DNA from 4 places in the Mesorhizobium sp. ANAO-SY3R2 genome. Region 1 is predicted to be linked to each of the others. Evidence: predicted binding sites of a transcription regulator. Region 1 holds the regulator's gene; each other region holds the start of a gene.
The links. The regulator LexA, encoded in region 1, represses DNA repair genes until DNA is damaged. The targets are predictions, from matches to a motif close to TGTTCNNNNTGTGTTCNG.
Positions count from the first base shown of each region.

Region 1 (2,200 bases):
TGCTGGAGCCGACCGCCCCAGGCCGTAACATCCGCGCCAAGGGCCTGGACTTCAAGCAGGGCGACCTCATCCTCAATGCCGGACGGCTGCTCGACCCGGCCGCCCTGTCGCTCATCGCTGCCGCCAACCACGCGCAAGTCGAGGTCACCAGCGCCCCGCTGGTCGCCATCATAGCGACGGGCGACGAGCTTTTGCCGCCCGGGAGCAACCCCGGTCCCGATCAGATCATCGCCTCCAACGCCTATGGGGTCGCCGCGATCGCGCGGTCGGTCGGAGCGCGCGTACTCGACCTTGGAATCGCCGCGGACCGCAAGGATGCCATCGCAGCCCTCGTCGCCAAGGCGCTGGAGGCGCGGCCGGACGTCATCGTAACCCTTGGCGGCGCGTCAGTCGGCGACCACGACCTGGTCCATGAAGTGCTCTCCGGCCTTGGCATGGAGCTGGATTTCTGGAAGATCGCCATGCGCCCCGGCAAGCCGCTGATGTTCGGTCGCCTCGGCGACACGCGTTGCATCGGCCTGCCCGGCAACCCGGTCGCCAGCCTGATCTGCTCGCATATCTTCCTCAAGCCGCTGCTGGCACAACTCGCAGGCCGGAGCTATGCACCCGATATCAGGCAGGCTGTTCTGGACCGACCGATGAGCGCCAACGATCAGCGCCGGGATTATGTCCGGGCGACAGCCCGCGATACCCCGGACGGCTTGGTCGCGACGCCATTCGCGGTGCAGGATTCGTCGATGCTGCGGACGCTCGCCGACGCCAATTGCGTCATCATCCGCGAACCTTTCGTACCGGCGGCCGAACCTGGCAGTGCCTGCAGCGTACTGATGCTGCGCTGAACATAGCGCCTCGCCCTTCACCAAATATAAACAGTTGCAGAACACAACTGGAACATATAGCGTTTGTTCCGGGTTTGTTTTTCTTTCGATTCCCTCGGGGGTGGCCATGCTGACGCGCAAACAACACGAGCTTCTGCTGTTCATCCATGAGCGGCTTAAAGAGACGGGCATCCCTCCGTCCTTCGACGAGATGAAGGAGGCGCTCGACCTCGCCTCCAAGTCGGGCATCCATCGGCTGATCACCGCGCTCGAAGAACGCGGCTTCATCAGGCGCCTGCCCAACCGGGCGCGCGCGCTCGAAGTATTGCGCCTGCCCGATTCGATCGCACCCGGCCTCAACGCGGCGCGCAAGTTCTCGCCCAGCGTCATTGAAGGCAGCCTTGGCCGCAAGCCCGAGCCGTCGCGCTCGCTTTCAGCCGGAAACGACGACGATGCGGGTTCGGCAGTGGCAATCCCGGTGATGGGGCGTATCGCGGCCGGCGTGCCGATCGACGCCATCCAGCACAAGACGCACTCGATCTCGGTGCCGCCGGACATGATCATGGGCGGCGAGCACTACGCGCTCGAGGTCAAGGGCGACTCGATGATCGAGGCCGGCATCTTCGACGGCGACACGGTCATCATCCGCAATGCGAACACCGCAAATCCCGGCGAAATCATCGTGGCGCTTGTCGACGACGAGGAAGCCACACTCAAGCGCTTCCGGCGCAAGGGCGCTTCGATTGCACTCGAGGCCGCAAACCCGGCTTATGAGACCCGCATCTTCGGGCCTGACAGGGTCAAGGTTCAGGGCAAGCTGGTCGGGCTGATCCGCCGCTATTGATTGACAGCCGCTTGCGTAGGCAGCAGAGCCTGGTTTGCGGAAGCCAGCTTGCGCCTTCCTGGGTCTTCGCGCTGATAGGGAGGCAAGCCTCTTGCCTCTCGGGAGAACTGGCGTTGCACATGCCATGGGCGGTAGGGCTCGTTCACGGCATGGAGGATCTCAAGCTTCGGGTTCCGGCCTGTCGAGGCCTGCTGCACGAATATCGCGGCACTCCCGAGCCGCGCCAATTGGCGGGTGGTTATGATTTCGGCATCCGAACCAGGACAAACATCCCTTGCCGTGGCGTCGGCCACAACGACAAGGGCGGCCTCGGCACAAGCACGCCTCGCTGAGGCCACGTTTTCCGCGTGAGCGATCCGGATGCGTGGCGCAAGTTCTGACAGGCACAGGCCGTGTCCACAGACAAAGGCCGGGTCGGTTTTGGACAGGTTGTTGCTGCCCGGATCGGTGCGCCGGGGCCCCACCACATCTTCCGATCCCAGGACTCGCTTCCAGTTGTCGAGTGTGAACTGGCTCGGCCGTGGGCGGTTGACAGCCA
Region 1 covers NZ_CP159955.1:1,622,056-1,624,255, reverse strand. The annotation lists gene glp (gephyrin-like molybdotransferase Glp) at 1-839, shown strand, start outside; gene lexA (transcriptional repressor LexA) at 946-1,662, shown strand; gene ABSY17_RS12585 (ComEC/Rec2 family competence protein) at 1,656-2,200, opposite strand, start outside.

Region 2 (2,200 bases), 640 kb from region 1:
CCGCAGCGCGCTTTCCAGTGGCAATCCGCGCATCAAGGCGACGGTGGCGGCACCCGCCAGGGCATCCCCCGCACCAGTCACGTCAGCAACTCGGCGCGGTACAGGGGGCCGGAGAACGGTAAACCCGACGCCTTCAAAAGCAAATGCCGCGCTGCCGCCGGCAGTAATGACGCCGCGCCGTAGACCGGCGGCGCGCAGGCCCTGCACCAATTGCTCGGCGGGCGCATCGGCGCTGCTGCCGGCAAGCACGGCAGCCTCGCGCCGGTTCATGAACAGGCAGGACAGCTTGCCCAGGATCGGCCTCAGTCGCACCGCCTTGGCCGGCGAAATCGCGATGGCAAACAGCGGGATGGTGCCGACAATCTCGGCCAGTCGGACGAGGGCTGTTTCGGGCAGGTTGGCGTCGCAGAGCACGGCGTCCGCTTCCGATACCGCCTCGCGAGCCTTGGCGCGCCTCATCTGCTTGGCAAAGGCAAGCTCGTAGAGCCCCATGTCGGCCAGTGCCGCCACAACGTCGCCTTCGCTGTCGAGCAGTGCGGTATAGCTCGGCGTCGCGCGGTCGAGGAAGACGGCCGACAGGTCGGTAATGCCGTTGGCAGAGATTGCTGCAGCAACGGCCTCACCCGCCGCATCGCCTCCGCGCACCGACATCAGCGAACCGACAGCGCCCCGGCGCACCGCACAACGCAATGCGTTGAATACACCGCCGCCGACATCCTCGCTCATTGCGCCCGGAACAGAAGCGCCCGGCACGAACGGCGCGGTCATCCGCCCGCGGCGATCCACATGCGCGCCGCCGACGGCGAGAATTCTGGGTGAGTTCATCAGTGAATTGTCCAAAGGGCGTTCAAGGCGTCGAACTTAGTGCCCGCCGGTGCGGGCGGCAACCTGGGCGAATCGCAGCCAGGCCGGCTTCTGGACGGCAAATGTTCCGGCCGCATGCGACATCGGATCACGCGCGAGATCGAAACGAAAATAGAACACGGTCAGCTTTCTCTTTTGATATCAGTATATTAATGGCTCTTGCAAAATGAGAACAAAACAGATACAAATTTCTATCGGCACCGGCACTACCGGCCTTCATTGATCACTAGGGGGTGATGTATCATGGCGCAGAATTCGTTGCGGCTCGTAGAGGATAATTCGGTGGATAAATCTAAGGCTCTGGACGCGGCGCTGTCGCAAATCGAACGCGCCTTCGGCAAGGGCTCGATCATGCGGCTGGGCGCCAATGAGCAGGTTGTCGAGATCGGCACCGTCTCCACCGGTTCGCTCGGCCTCGATATCGCGCTTGGCGTCGGCGGTCTGCCGCGCGGCCGCATCATCGAGATCTATGGGCCGGAAAGCTCGGGCAAGACGACGCTTGCCCTGCACACCGTCGCCGAAGCCCAGAAAAAGGGTGGCATCTGCGCCTTCGTCGACGCAGAACATGCACTCGACCCTGTCTATGCCCGCAAGCTGGGCGTCGATCTCGAGAACCTGCTGATCTCGCAGCCCGACACTGGCGAGCAGGCGCTGGAAATCTGCGATACGCTGGTGCGCTCGGGCGCCATCGACGTGCTGGTCGTCGACTCCGTGGCAGCACTTACGCCGCGCGCCGAAATCGAAGGCGAGATGGGCGAGTCGCTGCCCGGCCTGCAGGCGCGCCTGATGAGCCAGGCGCTCCGCAAGCTGACCGCCTCGATCTCGCGTTCCAACACCATGGTCATCTTCATCAACCAGATCCGCATGAAGATCGGCGTCATGTACGGTTCGCCCGAGACCACGACGGGTGGCAACGCGCTCAAGTTCTACGCCTCGGTCCGCCTCGACATCCGCCGTATCGGCTCGGTCAAGGACCGCGACGAGGTCGTCGGCAACCAGACCCGCGTCAAGGTGGTCAAGAACAAGCTGGCCCCGCCCTTCAAGCAGGTCGAGTTCGACATCATGTATGGCGAGGGCGTGTCCAAGACCGGCGAGCTCGTCGACCTCGGCGTCAAGGCGGGCGTGGTGGAGAAGTCCGGCGCGTGGTTCTCGTACAATTCGCAGCGCCTTGGGCAGGGGCGCGAGAACGCCAAGACGTTCCTGCGCAACAATCCCGACGCGGCGCGCGAGATCGAAACGCTGCTGCGCCAGAATGCCGGTCTGATCGCCGAGAAGTTCCTCGAGAATGGCTCGCGCGAGGATGACGGCGACGACGAAGCCGGCGCGATGTAGCCGT
Region 2 covers NZ_CP159955.1:2,258,227-2,260,426, reverse strand. The annotation lists gene ABSY17_RS15950 (carbohydrate kinase family protein) at 1-825, opposite strand, end outside; gene ABSY17_RS15945 (hypothetical protein) at 862-984, opposite strand; gene recA (recombinase RecA) at 1,108-2,196, shown strand.
Region 2: the regulator LexA is predicted to act here: its motif matches at 1,033-1,050, upstream of recA (recombinase RecA).

Region 3 (2,200 bases), 1.1 Mb from region 1:
GCGCTGATTTCGCCGGCGTTGGATGTTGGCGAACTGCTCGGCTGCCTTGTCCTTGCCAAGGTGTCTTATTCGGCGGCTTAAGCGATATGGCAAGGCTCGTTCACGAACGATTAGGCTTAAACGCCTGATTGAACAAAGAACAATTTCCCTTCGGTAACCTAATGCCAATAATGACCTGGCATGAGAACTAGCGGCGTTGTGTGAATTGATCTGGATTGAATGCCCTAGCCCCATCAAGAAGGCCCATTTGTTAGAGAAGTGATGAAGCCATTTCTTTGATTGACAAAGAATAGTGAATTGACTTGATATGGAGACAGGCTCATTAAAGTGACAGAGCGCGAATCGCATAGGCCAATGGCGATAAAAGAACGCGCCGCACCCCGATCGCAACATCGGGCAAAGAAACAACCAGTCACATTGGGGCCTGAACCACATGGATACTTCTGAAACGCCTGCAGCAAATAATGAGACGCTGATCGAACTGACCGCCGACGTGGTGGCAGCCTATGTCAGCAACAATCCGGTCCCGGTGGGAGAACTCCCGGGGCTGATCGCCGATGTCCACGCAGCTCTTGGCCGTGTTGGCAATGTCGTTGAGGCACCTCCGGCCGACAAGCAGAAGCCCGCCGTCAATCCCAAGCGGTCGGTGCATGACGACTACATCATCTGCCTTGAAGACGGCAAAAAGTTCAAATCGCTCAAGCGCCATCTGATGACGCATTACAACATGACGCCCGACCAGTATCGCGAGAAGTGGGGCCTTGACGCCGGCTATCCTATGGTCGCGCCAAACTACGCGGCCGCCCGTTCGCAGTTGGCCAAGCAGATGGGCCTGGGGCGCAAGCGCAAGGCCAAGTAACGATCTTTGCGAATTGACTATCCAGCGGCGCCTTCGGGCGCCGTTTTGCTTTTCCGGCGCTGTCGGCGCGGCCGCAGGGACAGATGCCGCTGGTCATCGGGGAACACGCCCTTCAGCCGGTCACGCACCTGCTTGAGGGCGATATGCCGGTTGAGGTCGTAGCTCCAGTGGCGGTTGACACCTCTGAGCCTTTCCCGTTCGATTGCCCGTTCGAGCCGCTTCAGCAAGGCCATGGTCTGTGCGGGCTGATCTGCCAATGCATCCGAAAGCTCGATCCCGCAACAGAGCTGCAAGGCAGCCCTTTGGCGCGCATCCGTCAGTTCGTTGAGCTTGTTCTGCCTGAATTCGGCGATTTCCCTGGAAAATTCCCGCATCGCGTACCTGCCTGATGTGACTTCGATCACGCGATGATGCGGCCACTTTCGGAGGTGGGGAGAAACTGGGCGGAAATTTCCGTTCGATGAAATTAATAATCCAATGAAACCAGTTTGTTGGCGATTTCCTTGGTGTATGTTTGTTCATTTTTTGTTCACACCCTGCGGCCTTCCGGATATAAGAACTTATTCCTATTTCTGGAGGGGAACGGGATTGGTGGGAACGACATCGGCAATATTGGTGAAACGGCAGGATGCCGCGCGCGAGGCCGCAGCCGAGATAGATCGCACGGCCAAGGACCTCATTGCGGAAAGGCGTCGCGACGAGGTCGTGGAGCGATGCGATGCGGTGATCGACCTGATGGCCGCGCTGTTTGGTGTTCCCAGCAAGGAGCTTCGTCGGCTCGGCCGGACCGGCAACGATATCTGCCGTCTTCGGCAGATTGCCATGTATGTCGCCCATGTCGTGTTTCGCTTCAACATGAGCGAGGTCGGCCGCGGTTTCGGGCGCGACAGGACCACGGTGCTTTACGCGTGCCACACGGTTGAGGACCTGCGCGACGACACCGACTTCGACCGGATTGTGGCGTTGGCGGAGCGGGTGGCTATCGCTGCCTTCCGAGACAAGTTGGAGGGGTGAGGTGAGCATGGATCCGGCAATGGAGAAGGAGCGGCTGCGCGTGCTCGACCTGCTGGCCAAGGGGGCTGCCGAATGCAGTCCGGCTGCTGGCAGCGGCAAGGTGGTGGTCGAAAATGGCAAGGGCGCCCGGATCGCCGTTGGTACAGACACGCTTGCGGCGCTGGAACGCGAGGGGTTCGTTGTGCGCCGGGGCCAGGCACTGATGCTTTCTTCGGATGGGAAGTCAAAGGCTCGACGCGAGGCGATCGGCAAAAATGCTTTTCAGGACCAGCATCGCGAACTTGAAGCCATCATTGTTGATGCCGATGTCGGCCAGTACGCCGCGCT
Region 3 covers NZ_CP159955.1:2,749,218-2,751,417, reverse strand. The annotation lists gene ABSY17_RS18285 (MucR family transcriptional regulator) at 434-859, shown strand; gene ABSY17_RS18280 (cytoplasmic protein) at 877-1,233, opposite strand; gene ABSY17_RS18275 (helix-turn-helix domain-containing protein) at 1,451-1,873, shown strand; gene ABSY17_RS18270 (DUF6456 domain-containing protein) at 1,881-2,200, shown strand, end outside.
Region 3: the regulator LexA is predicted to act here: its motif matches at 1,375-1,392, upstream of ABSY17_RS18280 (cytoplasmic protein).

Region 4 (2,200 bases), 2.0 Mb from region 1:
CGCAGCGTCTATTTTTTCGCACTCTCGGTTTTTGCGTCCCTGATGCCGGCCCCGTCTTCATTCCGGCACCACGCCGCCATTGCATCGGCCCGGCAAATCGCTACATCCTCGTCACCACAGCGCGCGACCGGCCGCCCGGTTGCGCGAATTGCCCCACGACCAGCCGCGCCGGAGACCTCCATGCCGCTCAAGATCGCCGTCCAGATGGACCACATCGCAACCATCTCGATCGCCGGCGACACGTCGTTTGCGCTGTCGCTGGAGGCGCAGCGCCGCGGCCATGAGCTCTACCACTACACACCCGACCGGCTGTCCCTGCGCGACGGCAAGGTTTTCGCCCGCATCGAGACGCTCGAGGTGCGCGACGTCAAGGGCGACCATTTCACCCTCGGCGAGCCTGTTCGCACCGACCTGTCGGAAATGGACGTGATCCTGTTGCGCCAGGATCCGCCCTTCGACATGAACTACATCACCACCACCCACATCCTCGAGCGCATCCATCCCAAGACGCTGGTCGTCAACGACCCTGCCTGGGTGCGCAACAGCCCCGAAAAGATCTTCGTCACCGAATTCTCCGACCTGATGCCGGAAACGCTGATCACCAAGGATCCGCAGGAGGTCGCCGCCTTCCGCAGGGAATTCGGCGACATCATCGTAAAGCCGCTCTACGGCAATGGTGGTGCTGGCATCTTCCATCTGCACGAGGCCGACCGCAACCTCGCCTCGCTCTTGGAAATGTTCGGCCAGATGTTCCGCGAGCCCTACATCGTCCAGCGCTACCTCAAGGACGTGCGCAAGGGCGACAAGCGCATCATCCTGATCGACGGCGAGCCGGTCGGCGCCATCAACCGCGTCCCGGCCGAACACGATTCGCGCTCCAACATGCATGTCGGCGGCCGCGCCGAGAAGACCGAGTTGACGGCGCGCGAGCGCGAGATCTGCGCGGCAATCGGCCCCTCGCTGCGCGAGCGCGGCTTCATCCTCGTGGGCATCGACGTCATCGGCGACTACATGACCGAGATCAACGTGACCTCGCCGACCGGCATCCGCGAGGTCAAGAAGTTCGGCGGCGCCGACATCGCTGCCCTGTTTTGGGACGCGGTGGAGCGGAAGCGGGCCTGACCGGCCCGCTCGCGGCGTGCCGACGTAAGAGCGCCCGGCCTCTTCTCTGCCTGCTGCTGGACTACCAAACGACAGCGCAACGCGCCGGAGCACATCTGTTCCTGGATTGTTCTTGCGCAACTTTGCAATCTGTGCTTGTCTTGCGCGAGGTCACTCGACCATATCGCGCGGAACAGGGGCAGCATTCCGCGGAGGGGGCAGCATGGTTTCGCGCGTGCGCACGGTTGCGTTCCAGGGCATCGAGGCGGTTCCCGTCGACGTGCAGGTGATGGTGGCGCCCGGCAAGGTCGGCATGCAGATCGTCGGCCTGCCCGACAAGGCGGTGGCCGAAAGCCGCGAGCGGGTGCAGGCGGCACTGCACGCCTCGGGTCTGTCGATGCCGGCCAAGAAGGTAACGGTCAACCTCGCCCCCGCCGACTTGCCGAAGGAGGGCAGCCATTACGACCTTCCCATCGCGCTCGGCCTGATGGCTGCGCTTGGTGCCGTGCCCGGCGACGCGCTGGCCAGCTATGTCGTGCTTGGCGAGCTCTCGCTCGACGGCACGATCGCGGCGGTCGCCGGCGCGCTGCCAGCGGCAATCGCGGCGAACACCGAGGGCAGGGGGCTGATCTGCCCGTCGGCTTGTGGTTCCGAGGCGGCATGGGCGGGTGCCGACATCGACATCCTGGCGCCGCGCAGCCTGATTGCCATCGCCAACCATTTTCGCGGCACCCAGGTGTTGTCGCGGCCCGAGGCCGGCATCCGTGCGCCGGCGCGCGACCTGCCCGACCTCGCCGACATCAAGGGCCAGGAAAGCGCCAAGCGAGCGCTCGAAGTGGCCGCCGCCGGCGGCCATAACCTGTTGTTCGTCGGGCCGCCGGGCTCGGGAAAATCGATGCTGGCGGCACGCCTGCCGTCGATCCTGCCACCCTTGTCACCCAAGGAACTGCTCGAAGTCTCGATGATCGCCTCGGTGGCCGGCGAACTGGCCGAGGGCAAGCTCACCGACCGGCGGCCGTTTCGCGCGCCGCATCATTCGGCCTCGATGGCGGCGATGATCGGCGGCGGGCTCAGGGCGCGGCCGGGCGAGGTCTCGCTG
Region 4 covers NZ_CP159955.1:3,911,759-3,913,958, forward strand. The annotation lists gene gshB (glutathione synthase) at 181-1,122, shown strand; gene ABSY17_RS23590 (YifB family Mg chelatase-like AAA ATPase) at 1,325-2,200, shown strand, end outside.
Region 4: the regulator LexA is predicted to act here: its motif matches at 1,219-1,236, upstream of ABSY17_RS23590 (YifB family Mg chelatase-like AAA ATPase).